Regions from separate parts of the Paenibacillus taichungensis genome, predicted to be linked through region 1. Evidence: riboswitches for the same ligand, from Rfam matches in the RefSeq annotation. Region 1 holds a riboswitch; the other holds the start of a gene.

Region 1 (5,730 bases):
CAAATTGGACCATCCATATTGCTGCCATTTCTCGGCAACCAGTTTAATTATTTCAGCACTATAGAGCATACCCGTCTTCACAGCTGTAGGCTGAAAATCATCACCAGTCGAATCCAACTGTTGAGCAATACCTTCATATGAAATTGGGAAGACGCCCTGCACACCTGTTGTATTTTGGGCAGCAATAGCTGTAATTATAGTCATGCCGTACACACCAAGCTCCTGAAAGGTCTTCAGATCAGCTTGAATTCCGGCGCCGCCACCATTATCGGAACCAGCAATCGTCAAAGCCTGCGCAATACTCATTACGCACCTCCATCAAACTGGCGAACCTGTGCCCGCTCTGCGAGAACGTCAGGTGTCACTTGGGCCAGTTGATTCAGCAATTCGATCTGGAAGCTGCCCGGTCCAAGGTCAGCGGTGCGTTCCGCCGCAATCTCTGCTGCAACGCCATAGAAAGCGAGTGCCTCCACAACACTGTTCAGCAAGTCTTCTCCCGGTTTAGCAATGGCTGCAAAAGCACCAATTACCGAGCTGAGCAAGCAGCCTGCACCAGTCACTTGGGTAAGCAAGGCATGTCCATTACTCGTCAGAAACGTCGTTTGTCCATCCGTAATGACATCCTCGCGTCCGGTAATGACGACCACACAGCCGAGTTTTAGTGCTGCCCGTTTCGCTATTCCGATTCGATCTCCTTCGCCTTGACCTGCATCCACACCTTTGATGCTCCAACGCTCACCGATGACATTGGCGACTTCTGCCACATTGCCCCGCAACACCGTGAGGCGAAGCTCACGAACGAGCATCTGAACGGTTTCCGTACGATAGGCGGTTGCGCCAGCTCCAACCGGATCGAGCACAACAGGTACGTTATTTGAATTAGCTGATCGACCAGCCAAACGGATCGCCTCAACCACCTTTTCGTCCAGTGTGCCAATGTTCAGTACAACTGCTCCTGACATCTTGGCAACATCAGCGACTTCTTCATGCGCATAAGCCATAAAGGGAGATGCACCTAGTGCGAGCAAACCGTTGGCCGTAAACGGAGCGACGACAATATTCGTAATGTTATGAACAAGCGGATTTTGCGTACGAACACGTTCCAGATAAGACATATAAGTTCCTCCTTATAAATAAGCAATTTGATCAATAAAAGCAGGCAGGGCAGGATGCCCTTATATCCGTTGTTAATTCTGCAACGTTGTTGAATAGTAATGAATTAGCAACTTTCAAACTCTCTTGATCTCACCCAGCAGTCGAGTTCCTTACTCACCCTGCAAGTTGATAAAAGCATCCTCAGCCTTTACGGAATCCGGAATCAGTTCACTTTGAACCAACCATGCACGTACATTTTCCCAAGAAGAGGCGTCCTGCCTGCCAAACGGCTGACCTTCTTCATTCATCAGTGGCAGTAAAATATTCAGACTTTTGGTTTCGATCTCCGGGTCAAGAGGAGACGTTTCGTTCTCATGTGCGAGCAGAATGTTCAGCGCGTCCTCGGGATGCTCTGTTACATATTTCTGTCCTTCCTGCATCGCTTTGATGAAGCGGGTAAGCTGATCTTTTTTCGCTTCAATACCCGTATCACTTGCAGTGAGGACCAGTTCATAATAATCAGGTACGCCGTAATCGACGGGATTGATCGATTTCATGGCATGACCTTCCTTTTCCAGAATCAATTGTTCATGGTTAATAAAACCACCCATAATGGCATCTGCCTGTCCGGAGGCCAGGGAAGGAATCAGGTCAAATCCTACATCGACCAGATTCATCTTGTCGGCATTACCGCCATCTTGGCTGATCATGGTACGCACCATCGCTTCATACAGAGGGATTGAGGAATAGCCAACCGTCAGCGTTTCAAGATCTTTTGGCGATTTCACTTTACCGTTGAGTTCGGTCAACAGATGCACGAGCGGATGACGAACGACCGCAGCAATTGAACGTACAGGAATGTTCTCCCCACGCGCGAGCAAAATTTGCGGCTGGTAGCTTAGTGCCAAATCGATTTTCCCGGCGGCAACAAGTTTGAGGGCATCATTCGTATCAGCAGGCATCTGGATTTCCACGTCCAGACCTTGATCCGCGAAGTAACCTTTTTCCTGAGCAACATAGATGAAGGAATGTACTGCATTTGGGTACCAATCGAGCATGATGGACAGCTTCTCTTTGGATTCCGATGGCGTTTCTATCGCAGATGAGTCTGTATCGTTTGCATTGGAAGTTGAGTCTGTGGAGGGCGTATTGATGCCCGTTTTACCGCATCCGCTGACGATCAGCAACAGAGACATGAGCAGAATGGGGAGCAGGGAATAGATATGCTTTTTATTCATAACGTAAAGTCCCTCGTTTCTTTTGTTTTTTGTTTTGAAATCCGAAAGTTATCCAGCTTTTCTTCTACCTGCATGACGTGAGGTACTGAATCTTCTCTCCATCCATGCAATGAGTACAAACAGGGCGATACCAAGTAGGGATAATAGCATAATGGCGGCGAACATCGCATCCGTGTTCATATTGCTCGACATTCTGCGGCTGAAGTAGCCAAGCCCCTTGCTTCCACCAAGCCATTCACCGATCGTTGCACCGACCACACAATACACCACAGACATTTTCAGTCCCGAAAAGAAGGAGGGAAGGGCAAGTGGAATCTGGAGTTTGCGAAAAATATCCCACTTGGTGGCCCCCATCGTCAGCAGCAGTTCACGCTGCTCCGGATCACCCTGGCGCAGGCCATCGTAGGTGCTCACCACAATTGGGAAAAATGCGATCAGGAACACCACCGCCACTTTACTCCACAGCGTGTAGCCAAACCACAGGATGAAGACGGGGGACAGGGCAATCAGCGGGATCGTCTGACTGATCACGATGAAGGGATATAACGCTTTTTCAATCGACCGATTCATATGCATACCCGTTGCAAGTGCAATTCCGGCACCAATGGACAAGCCAAAACCAACGACAACCTCCATCAAGGTGGCGGGCAGATGTGTAGCCAGCAGAAGGTGGTGATGTTCATACAGCGAACGGACAATCGCCGTCGGGGCTGGAATGATGAAGGAAGGCACCCATCCCATACACACAATCCACTCCCAGAGAGCAAGCAGCAAGATCATGAGCAAAAGAAACAGACCATAACGGGCAAGCCAACCTCTTACGCTATGCTTCATGCTATCTCTCAAGTTACCGTCTCGCATGCAATTGTTCCTCCAGTAGTCGTCTCATCTGAACGAGAGCCGGTTCGTAGATCATGTCCGAATGTCTTGGACGTGGCAAAGGTACCGTCAAATCCTGCAGCTGTTGGTCTTGGCCCACCGGAGTTAACAGGATAATCCGATCACTGAGCAGCAGGGCTTCTTCAATGTCATGTGTGATGAACAACACGGTTTTGCCCAGGCCCTCCCAGAGCTCCAGTAGCCACCGATGCATCTCACGTTTGGTCAGGGCATCGAGTGCGCCGAATGGTTCATCCAGGAGCATGAGTTGGCCACCTGTCAGCAAAGTACGAAGCAGCGCGACACGCTGGCGCATGCCACCTGACAGCTCGTCCGGGTAAGCATGCGCCTGACCGGATAAGCCAAATCGGTCGAGACCGGCCAGAATGTCCGCTCGAATCCTTACCTTATCCTGCCGACCTGGAGCAAGTTCAGCGGGGAGCATGCAATTCTCCAGGACGGTTCTCCAGGATAATAGGAGGTCCTTTTGTGGCATGTAGGCCACCTGCCCCAGTCGCTTTCCTTCTTGAACCCAAGGAATGTCAATGGTTCCGTGTGTTGGCTCAAGCAAGCCTGCCAGCAGCTTGAAGAGGGTACTTTTACCGGAGCCGCTGGAACCGATGAGCGAAACGAATTCTCCTTTGGCTACACGCATCGACAAATTGGAGAGCACGGGGGAATCCCTTTTTCCCGGGAAAGCGTAGCTCATGTTGTGAAGGGTTATATCGTTATCCATCTCGTTCCGTCCCCCTTGTTATTCAAAATTCAACCTCAAACCGCGGGATCTTTAATTACACCTTCTGATCTGCCCGCAGAACGCGAAAAAGACCCACCCATTTCCGGAGAAATGAGTGGGTCTGTAAGTCAATTCACATTAAATTTCATCATCAACATGAAAAAATCCGCTTACTGAGAGGCCGCTCCACTTCCCTCCGCTGGTATGATCCAGATCAGGTTCAAAGGGTCCGAATCGTTCGATTCGTCTCAGCCGCAAGGCTCCCCTAGTGCAATGTTCAAGATATGCAGTTGTGTGTTCAGCATATATCACATGCAAGTGGAATGTAAAGGGGCGGCTTAAAAGAAGTGTGCGTAATGTGAGTTAGGAAAGTAACCTAGGATTCTAATCGTTGGAATGTAACAGTGAATCAAGCTCACCGATCAGCCGGGCAATCTGCTCAGGTGTGCCAATCGTAATCCGAAGCCAGGTAGGCATACCGAATTCGGCACCGCCGCGAACAGAGATGCCTCTGTTCAACAATTCTTGGGTAATCGGGCCACTATCCTGCAACAGATCCACCATAATGAAATTTGTTTCGGAAGGGATGTAGGGTAAGTTCCAATGATCAAAGGACTGCATTAACGTTTCCCGTCCCTGACGATTGTAGTGCAGGCAATGAGAAACAAATCCATGATCATCCAGGCTGGCCGAAGCAGCGGCTTGGGATGTGGCTGTCAGACTGATAGGCAGCTTGACCCGGTTAATGCCTTCAATGATGCTTTCATTCCCGATGCCATATCCAATACGCAGGCCGGCCAGTCCATATATTTTGGAGAAGGTCCGCAAAATAATCAGATTATTGTACTGCTCCAGCAGCTTAACCGTATCAGGATAATCTTCACTTTCCGCGAATTCATAATACGCTTCGTCCAGGACAACCACGACATGGGAGGGAACATGTTCGAGTAAACCAAGCAGGGCATCTGCCGTGAAAATGGTTCCGGTTGGATTATTCGGATTGCACAGCCAGATGATTCGGGTAGAAGCATTAATCCGGTGCCGGAATTGCTCCAGGTCCAGCGAATGGTTGACCAAAGGCACTTCATGAATAACCCCGCCTGCCAGCAGCGTAGCGCCCTTATACCAGTTAAAGGAGGGCACCGGAATGAGTGATTCCTCGCCGGGATTAAGATAGGCTTGGGCGGTAAGGGTTAGGAGCTCGAATGATCCACTGCCAAATACCAGTTGGGAGGTACGCACACCCAGACGTTCCGCAAGTTTGTCACGGAGCAGTTGGCTGGAACCGTCGGGGTATTGAGCCAAAAGATCGGAACCCAGCGATCTGACCGCTTCTGCTGCCAGGGGAGAAGAACCAAACGGATTTTCGTTCGCTGCAAGTCGATCTACACTTTCCAGTCCCAACTCCCTCCGGATCTGTTCCATGGATTTGGCAGGCGTATAAGCCGGAATTCGATTTAACAAGTCTTTAACAGGTGGAGAGGGAACGGATGAAAGGGATTGCATAATCAAGCCTTCTTTCCAGTGGAATTAGATCGAGAATGATATCTGTTTCTGGGCAATCTGCTGTGGTGTCTCTTGTGGAGGAGTCAACAATCGATTCAGAATCAGGTTTTCAAAATGAGCAAACCCGCTGTCCCGAATGCGAGGCCGCTCCAGCGTAATTCGGGTATCCATCGTTATATGACCATCCTCGATTAGCAGCACCCTGTCTGCCAGCGCAACCGCCTCGCTGACATCATGCGTGACCAGAATGACGGTCAGATCTTCTTCAGCCCACAA
Region 2 (5,730 bases), 500 kb from region 1:
TCTGATCATTCTGTTGCTCGGGCTCGCATTATCGGGCGTATTCTCCATTGCCCTCGTCTTCGCCAGCAAAATGCTGCCTGGAACAGAAGAATCGACGCCCAGCATCCTGATTGCATCAGGTGGGGTTGGTGGTGCCATTCTGCCTTTGGTTACAGGCTGGAGTCTGGACCATCTGGAGGTTAACCAGTCGGCATGGATGCTTGCCATTTTTGCAGTTGGTCTGCTGATTATCAGCGTGATTGCGTATCAATGGCAGCGTAGGCATACCGTGAGTTCAGCATCGTAATATCTACCGAACAGAAGATAAAATTAAATTCAATTAATCATAGTTGTAAAAAGTTAGGCGTCGTAGCGTGAATGCTACGACGCCTTTTTTGATTTGAAAATGCACAATTACTTCTTTATCTTAGACCAGTGGACGATTGCCCAGGAAATACTTTCAGATGCTCTAAATCGGAACTAACGTTATTTAGGTTGAAGGGACTACACTCCCTTTATCCTTAATGAATTTACCAAATACATATCGAACGAGTGGTCCCAGAATAATGATTTGGTAAGGAAGCGCCAGGCTGAAATTACGAGCAATCGTATGAAGATACGTATTTAGTACGGATGCTCCACTTAACTGATTCGCAAGGTAAGCGGAAATCATTCCGTACAAGGACATGATCAGAACCATTCCAATTACCATGAAAAATGACATAGCGAGCACGCCCAAAATTTTATTGGATTTGTCAAAAGGTAAGGAAAATGCAATTTTTCTCGCTACAGGTCCAACAATGAAGGACTCCACCAGGAACGCAATGATAAAACACAATATGAATTGAAGCAGTATATCTAGCGCGGACATCTTGCTCAATAACCCATTGTGCCATAAATTGAAAGTCATCATGACGACGACCATCCCTGTGCACATCATCATTCCAAAAATAATCTGTTCTTTCTTCGTTGTTGGCAAATCTCTCATCCTCTCTGTTTACCTTCGTAATTATAGAGATAATGACCCCCTCCTCATAAGTGAACATTCTGTGAACAATTATAATTTTTCCAAATTAAAATCTTATTTGACAACCTCGTAGTACAGCCCTATGATATCCCTTAAAATGGTAGAAAATATTCGCTACATATAAGGAGGATTTTGATTATGAGTTTTCAAAAGCGCATTGACCACGTCGGCATTGCCGTTCGTGATCTGGAGACCACGCTGCGTTTCTATACGGAGATTGTTGGTCTTGAATTGAAAGACCGGGTAACCCATACCAACGGTGTCATTCAGCTCGCCTTTCTCGGCTTCAACGGAAGCGATGAGACCGAGATTGAGTTGATTCAGGGATACAGCGACAAGCTGCCTTCCGAAGGTACGGTGCACCATTTTGCCATCCATGTCGATGACCTTGATTCTGAGTACAACCGCATTAAGGCAACTGAGGCCGAATTTATTGATGGTGAGATGATTACACTGCCTAACGGTTACCGTTATTTCTTCATCTATGGACCTGAAAAGGAATGGATTGAGTTCTTCCAGCGCTAAGAATTGGAGCTGATTTATGAACATTTTAATTACCGGCGCAGCCGGAAAAATTGGACGTGACTTGTCCCAACACTTGTCAGAAGCATTTCACCTTCGACTAACGGATTTGAATATCAACAGACTACATACGTATCAAGGGACAAGCCATGAGATCATGACACTGGATGTGACAGATCCCGAAGCCTGTCAGCACGCTTGCGAAGGCATGGATGTGGTTGTACATCTGGCGGGAGATCCTTCCCCGCATGCCGGATTCTATGAATCGTTGTTGGATATTAATATCAAGGGAACATTTAATGTATTCCGTGCAGCTAAGGACCAAGGTGTGCGGAGAGTCATTCTGGCAAGCAGTGCACAGACGATCGAGGGGTATCCCATTGATGCTCAAGTCTATCCGGACATGCCGACACGCCCACGGAATTTGTACGGAGTTAGCAAATGTTTTGGTGAATCGCTCGCTTCCTATTTTGCGTATACCGAAGGTTTACAAAGTGTAGCAGTACGTATAGGTGCATATGATGATTTTCAACCAGATGGACCCGCGCTGGAGGCAAGGGATATGAGCGCGTATATTAGTCCGGCTGACTTGTGTGATTTGATGTTCAAAGCCATTACAACTACAGATCTGGAGCCCTTCACCATACTGCATGGAATCTCGAATAATCGGTTTAAACGATTGAATCTGGAAACCACTCAGAAACAGGTAGGATATGACCCGAAATCCGATGCTTTTGCACTCAGTCAGATTTCCTTATATGATTCGCCACGTTAATTATTGAAAAGAACACATCTAGAGAGGTCGTTATACGCATGTATAATGGCCTCTTTGATTCATTCATACGTGCTCCAATCCAGTTCCTGACTGGACATGCATGGGCCTCTGGCCTATAATTACACCTAGTAATGCCCGTAACTTCATAGTTTCCCAGGGGAGTCGGAATAGGCCGGCTGAGAGTGTATCCCACCAAGATACTGACCCTTAGACCTGATCTGGATCATGCCAGCGTAGGAATCGGAGTATATCGAATTGGCCCAGCCTCTTTGCTGAGTGCCACATCTCTAACGCCTGCACGCGTCCCGGATTAACGGGGCGCTTTTTTTAATGTTCTTTTATATAGCCAGAGAGCTAAAAAAAGTGACGTCATCCGGATCATAGCTGGTATAAATCTGTCGATTTATGCAAGAAGCTTGGATATGAAGCCAAGGAGTACCCCGCGCCACTGGCCGGACAACATGAAGGAGAGAAATGAAGATGAGATGGCGTAAAATGATGGGCCTAATGCTCTTGTGCGTACTACTAGTGGCTGTGGCCGCATGTGGCGGCAAAGAAGCTGCACCTTCAGGAGAAAATGGCAGCAGCAACACCGAAAACAGCAATGAAGGTGACAACGCAGCCCTCAAGGACGTTAAAGTGGTGCTGGACTGGACACCAAATACAAATCATACCGGCCTGTATGCGGCCGTAGATCAAGGTTTTTACAAAGCCGAAGGCTTAAATGTCGAGATTGTACAGCCAGGTGCTGGAGGCGCGGATACGATGGTAGCTTCGAACGAAGTGCCTTTTGGCGTAAGTTATCAGGAGAGTGTAACCCAGGCCCGCACACAGGGGGTACCGCTCGTGTCCATCGCTGCAGTCATTCAGCATAACACGTCCGGATTTGCCGCTCCGGTGGATCGGAACATCAAATCTCCCAAAGATTTTGAAGGCAAAACCTATGGTGGCTGGGGCTCCCCGGTGGAAGAAGCTGTAATGCAGTCCATTATGGAAGGCGAAGGCGCCGATGTATCCAAAGTAAAAAATATTAGCATGGGTGATGCAGACTTCTTCACCGCTGTGAAACGCGATATCGACTTTGCCTGGATTTTCTACGCATGGACGGGCATTGAAGCCGAACTGCGCGGCGAACCGATCGACATGCTGTATGTAAAAGATTATTCCGAAGCTCTGGACTACTACACACCGGTACTCGTTACCAATGAAAAGACGATTCAGAACGATCCCGAGCTGGTTAAAGCGTTCTTGAAAGCGACTTCCGAAGGATATCAATATGCGATTGAACATCCCGAAGACGCTGCCAACATTCTGATCAAGGCTGTACCGGATCTGGATAAGGATCTTGTACTCGCAAGCCAGAAGTGGCTGAGTCCAAAATATCAGGATGACGCACCGCGCTGGGGTGAGCAGAAGCAGGAGGTATGGCAGAACTACACGGATTGGATGTTTAGCAAAAAACTGCTCGATGAGCAGGTAGATGTATCCAAGGCGTATACGAACGAGTTCTTACCCCAATAAAATTATCCATATAAAATGAACTTAGTATTTATACGAGGACGAAGAGGACAGAAATAACGTGAAAAAGCGAAGCGTTCGCCTTTATCACCGGATTTTCCCTTTGGAGAAGGGAATCAAAAAAATCTGGGGATAACAGCGATTGGAAGGTTATTCTGTCATCGAAGTGGCAAGTGTAACAGTCATTAGTTCATTTTATACATTTCGAAAGGAAACGTGATCTCTCATGGCAAGCACACTACTTAGCATTCAAGTCATTCCCAAAACGCCAAATGGCGAAAATTCCTATCCTTATGTTGATCGTGCCATTGAAGTTATTCAGCAGTCCGGCTTGAAATATCAGGTTAATCCACTGGATACCACGATGGAGGGAGAACTGGAGGAACTGCTCGAGGTTGTCCGCAAAATGCACGAAGTTCTCGTGGAAGCTGGCAGCCCAAGCATCATCTCACAGATCAAGATCGCCCATAGCCCAAGCGGCTTCAGCATGGACACCCTGACGGAGAAATATCGCTAATGCATGCCTATTGGAAAAGCGTATGGCCGCCCTTTGTGGCGGTTATTCTCTTTATAGCGATATGGCAGGGAGCTGTCTCCCTGTTCCATATTGAGAAATGGATGCTGCCTGCGCCTTCAGACATCGCCCATGAAGCAGCGTCCCAGGCCGAGCGACTTGGCATGCATGCATGGGCAACAATCCAGCTGACATTGATTGGGTTTGCAGCAGGTACACTTGTGGGATTACTGATTGCGATGGTGCTGCATCTGATTCCATTTTTGAAATCTGCACTCTATCCATTACTTATTCTTAGTCAAAATATACCGACCATTGCGCTTGCTCCGCTCTTGCTGATCTGGTTCGGATTTGGGCTGCTGCCCAAACTAATTACCATCATTCTGGTCTGCTTCTTCCCGGTGGCTGTAGCTGCCATGGACGGATTGACCCGCACCGATGCGGCCATGATGAACTATATGCGCATGGCTGGTGCAAAACGCGGCCAAATTTTCTGGAAGCTCGAACTTCCACATGCATTGCCCTCGGTGTTCTCGGGTATTAAAATTGCCGCTACGTACAGCGTCATGGGTGCGATTATCGCCGAATGGATCGGTGCAGATAAGGGTATCGGTTATTATATGATGCTGCAAAAATCAGCCTATCGGACGGATCGTCTGTTCGTGGCAATCATGATTATTGTGGCATTGAGTCTGCTGCTCTTCCTGCTCATTGCGCTACTGGAAAAGCTGCTCGTACGCTGGCGTCCACAAAAGCGATAACTTTGAAATATGCACCATATAAAGGTTAGGAAGTGATGACAAGATGACACCCGAACACAACGAGCGGGTAGCTGCTGCGCCGAATGAAGTTGCAACCACTCCAACGAGTAGCGGAAGTCCTGAGTATGAAACCGTGTCCTTACCTGCACATCATTCATCACCAGCGTTGGAAGTTCTGAACGTGAATGCTTCGTTCCGAGAGCGACGCAGCACATTGCCCGTTCTGGATGGCCTGTCCCTGACCGTGGGACAAGGAGAATTCGTAGCCATCGTCGGTCCTTCCGGCTGCGGTAAAAGCACCCTGTTTCACATCATCGGCGGTCTACTGAAACCTCAGGAGGGCCAAATCCTGATGAATGGCCAGGATGTTACCGGACAACGCGGCAAGATTAGTTATATGCCACAGCAGCCTGCACTATTTCCATGGCGTACCATCGAGGACAATGTGCTGCTTGCAGGTGAAGTGTCTGCGGACGCACCACCCCGAGCAGAAGCTCTTGCAGATGCCCGGAAGTGGCTGAGCAGTGTCGGACTGGCCGGATTTGAACAAGCCTATCCGCATATGTTATCGGGCGGCATGCAGCAGCGGGTTGCCTTTCTGCGCGCCCTGCTCAGTCCGCAGGAGTTGATGCTG

What was found. Region 1 has a riboswitch for thiamine pyrophosphate ahead of ACR1R9_RS22910 (ABC transporter ATP-binding protein). Riboswitches for the same ligand answer to the same signal wherever they lie in the genome.
Region 2: it holds a riboswitch for thiamine pyrophosphate, as region 1 does, so the genes downstream of both, ACR1R9_RS25120 (ABC transporter substrate-binding protein) here and ACR1R9_RS22910 (ABC transporter ATP-binding protein) in region 1, are expected to answer to the same signal.

Annotation. Positions count from the first base shown of each region.
Region 1 covers NZ_CP194720.1:5,082,663-5,088,392, reverse strand. The annotation lists gene thiD (bifunctional hydroxymethylpyrimidine kinase/phosphomethylpyrimidine kinase) at 1-306, opposite strand, end outside; gene thiM (hydroxyethylthiazole kinase) at 306-1,115, opposite strand; gene ACR1R9_RS22920 (ABC transporter substrate-binding protein) at 1,266-2,333, opposite strand; gene ACR1R9_RS22915 (ABC transporter permease) at 2,382-3,194, opposite strand; gene ACR1R9_RS22910 (ABC transporter ATP-binding protein) at 3,181-3,948, opposite strand; TPP riboswitch at 4,123-4,225, opposite strand; gene hisC (histidinol-phosphate transaminase) at 4,333-5,454, opposite strand; gene ACR1R9_RS22900 (ATP-binding cassette domain-containing protein) at 5,479-5,730, opposite strand, start outside.
Region 2 covers NZ_CP194720.1:5,581,400-5,587,129, forward strand. The annotation lists gene ACR1R9_RS25100 (MFS transporter) at 1-286, shown strand, start outside; gene ACR1R9_RS25105 (hypothetical protein) at 470-958, opposite strand; gene ACR1R9_RS25110 (VOC family protein) at 1,145-1,531, shown strand; gene ACR1R9_RS25115 (NAD-dependent epimerase/dehydratase family protein) at 1,548-2,303, shown strand; TPP riboswitch at 2,449-2,561, shown strand; gene ACR1R9_RS25120 (ABC transporter substrate-binding protein) at 2,784-3,824, shown strand; gene ACR1R9_RS25125 (thiamine-binding protein) at 4,048-4,338, shown strand; gene ACR1R9_RS25130 (ABC transporter permease) at 4,338-5,096, shown strand; gene ACR1R9_RS25135 (ABC transporter ATP-binding protein) at 5,140-5,730, shown strand, end outside.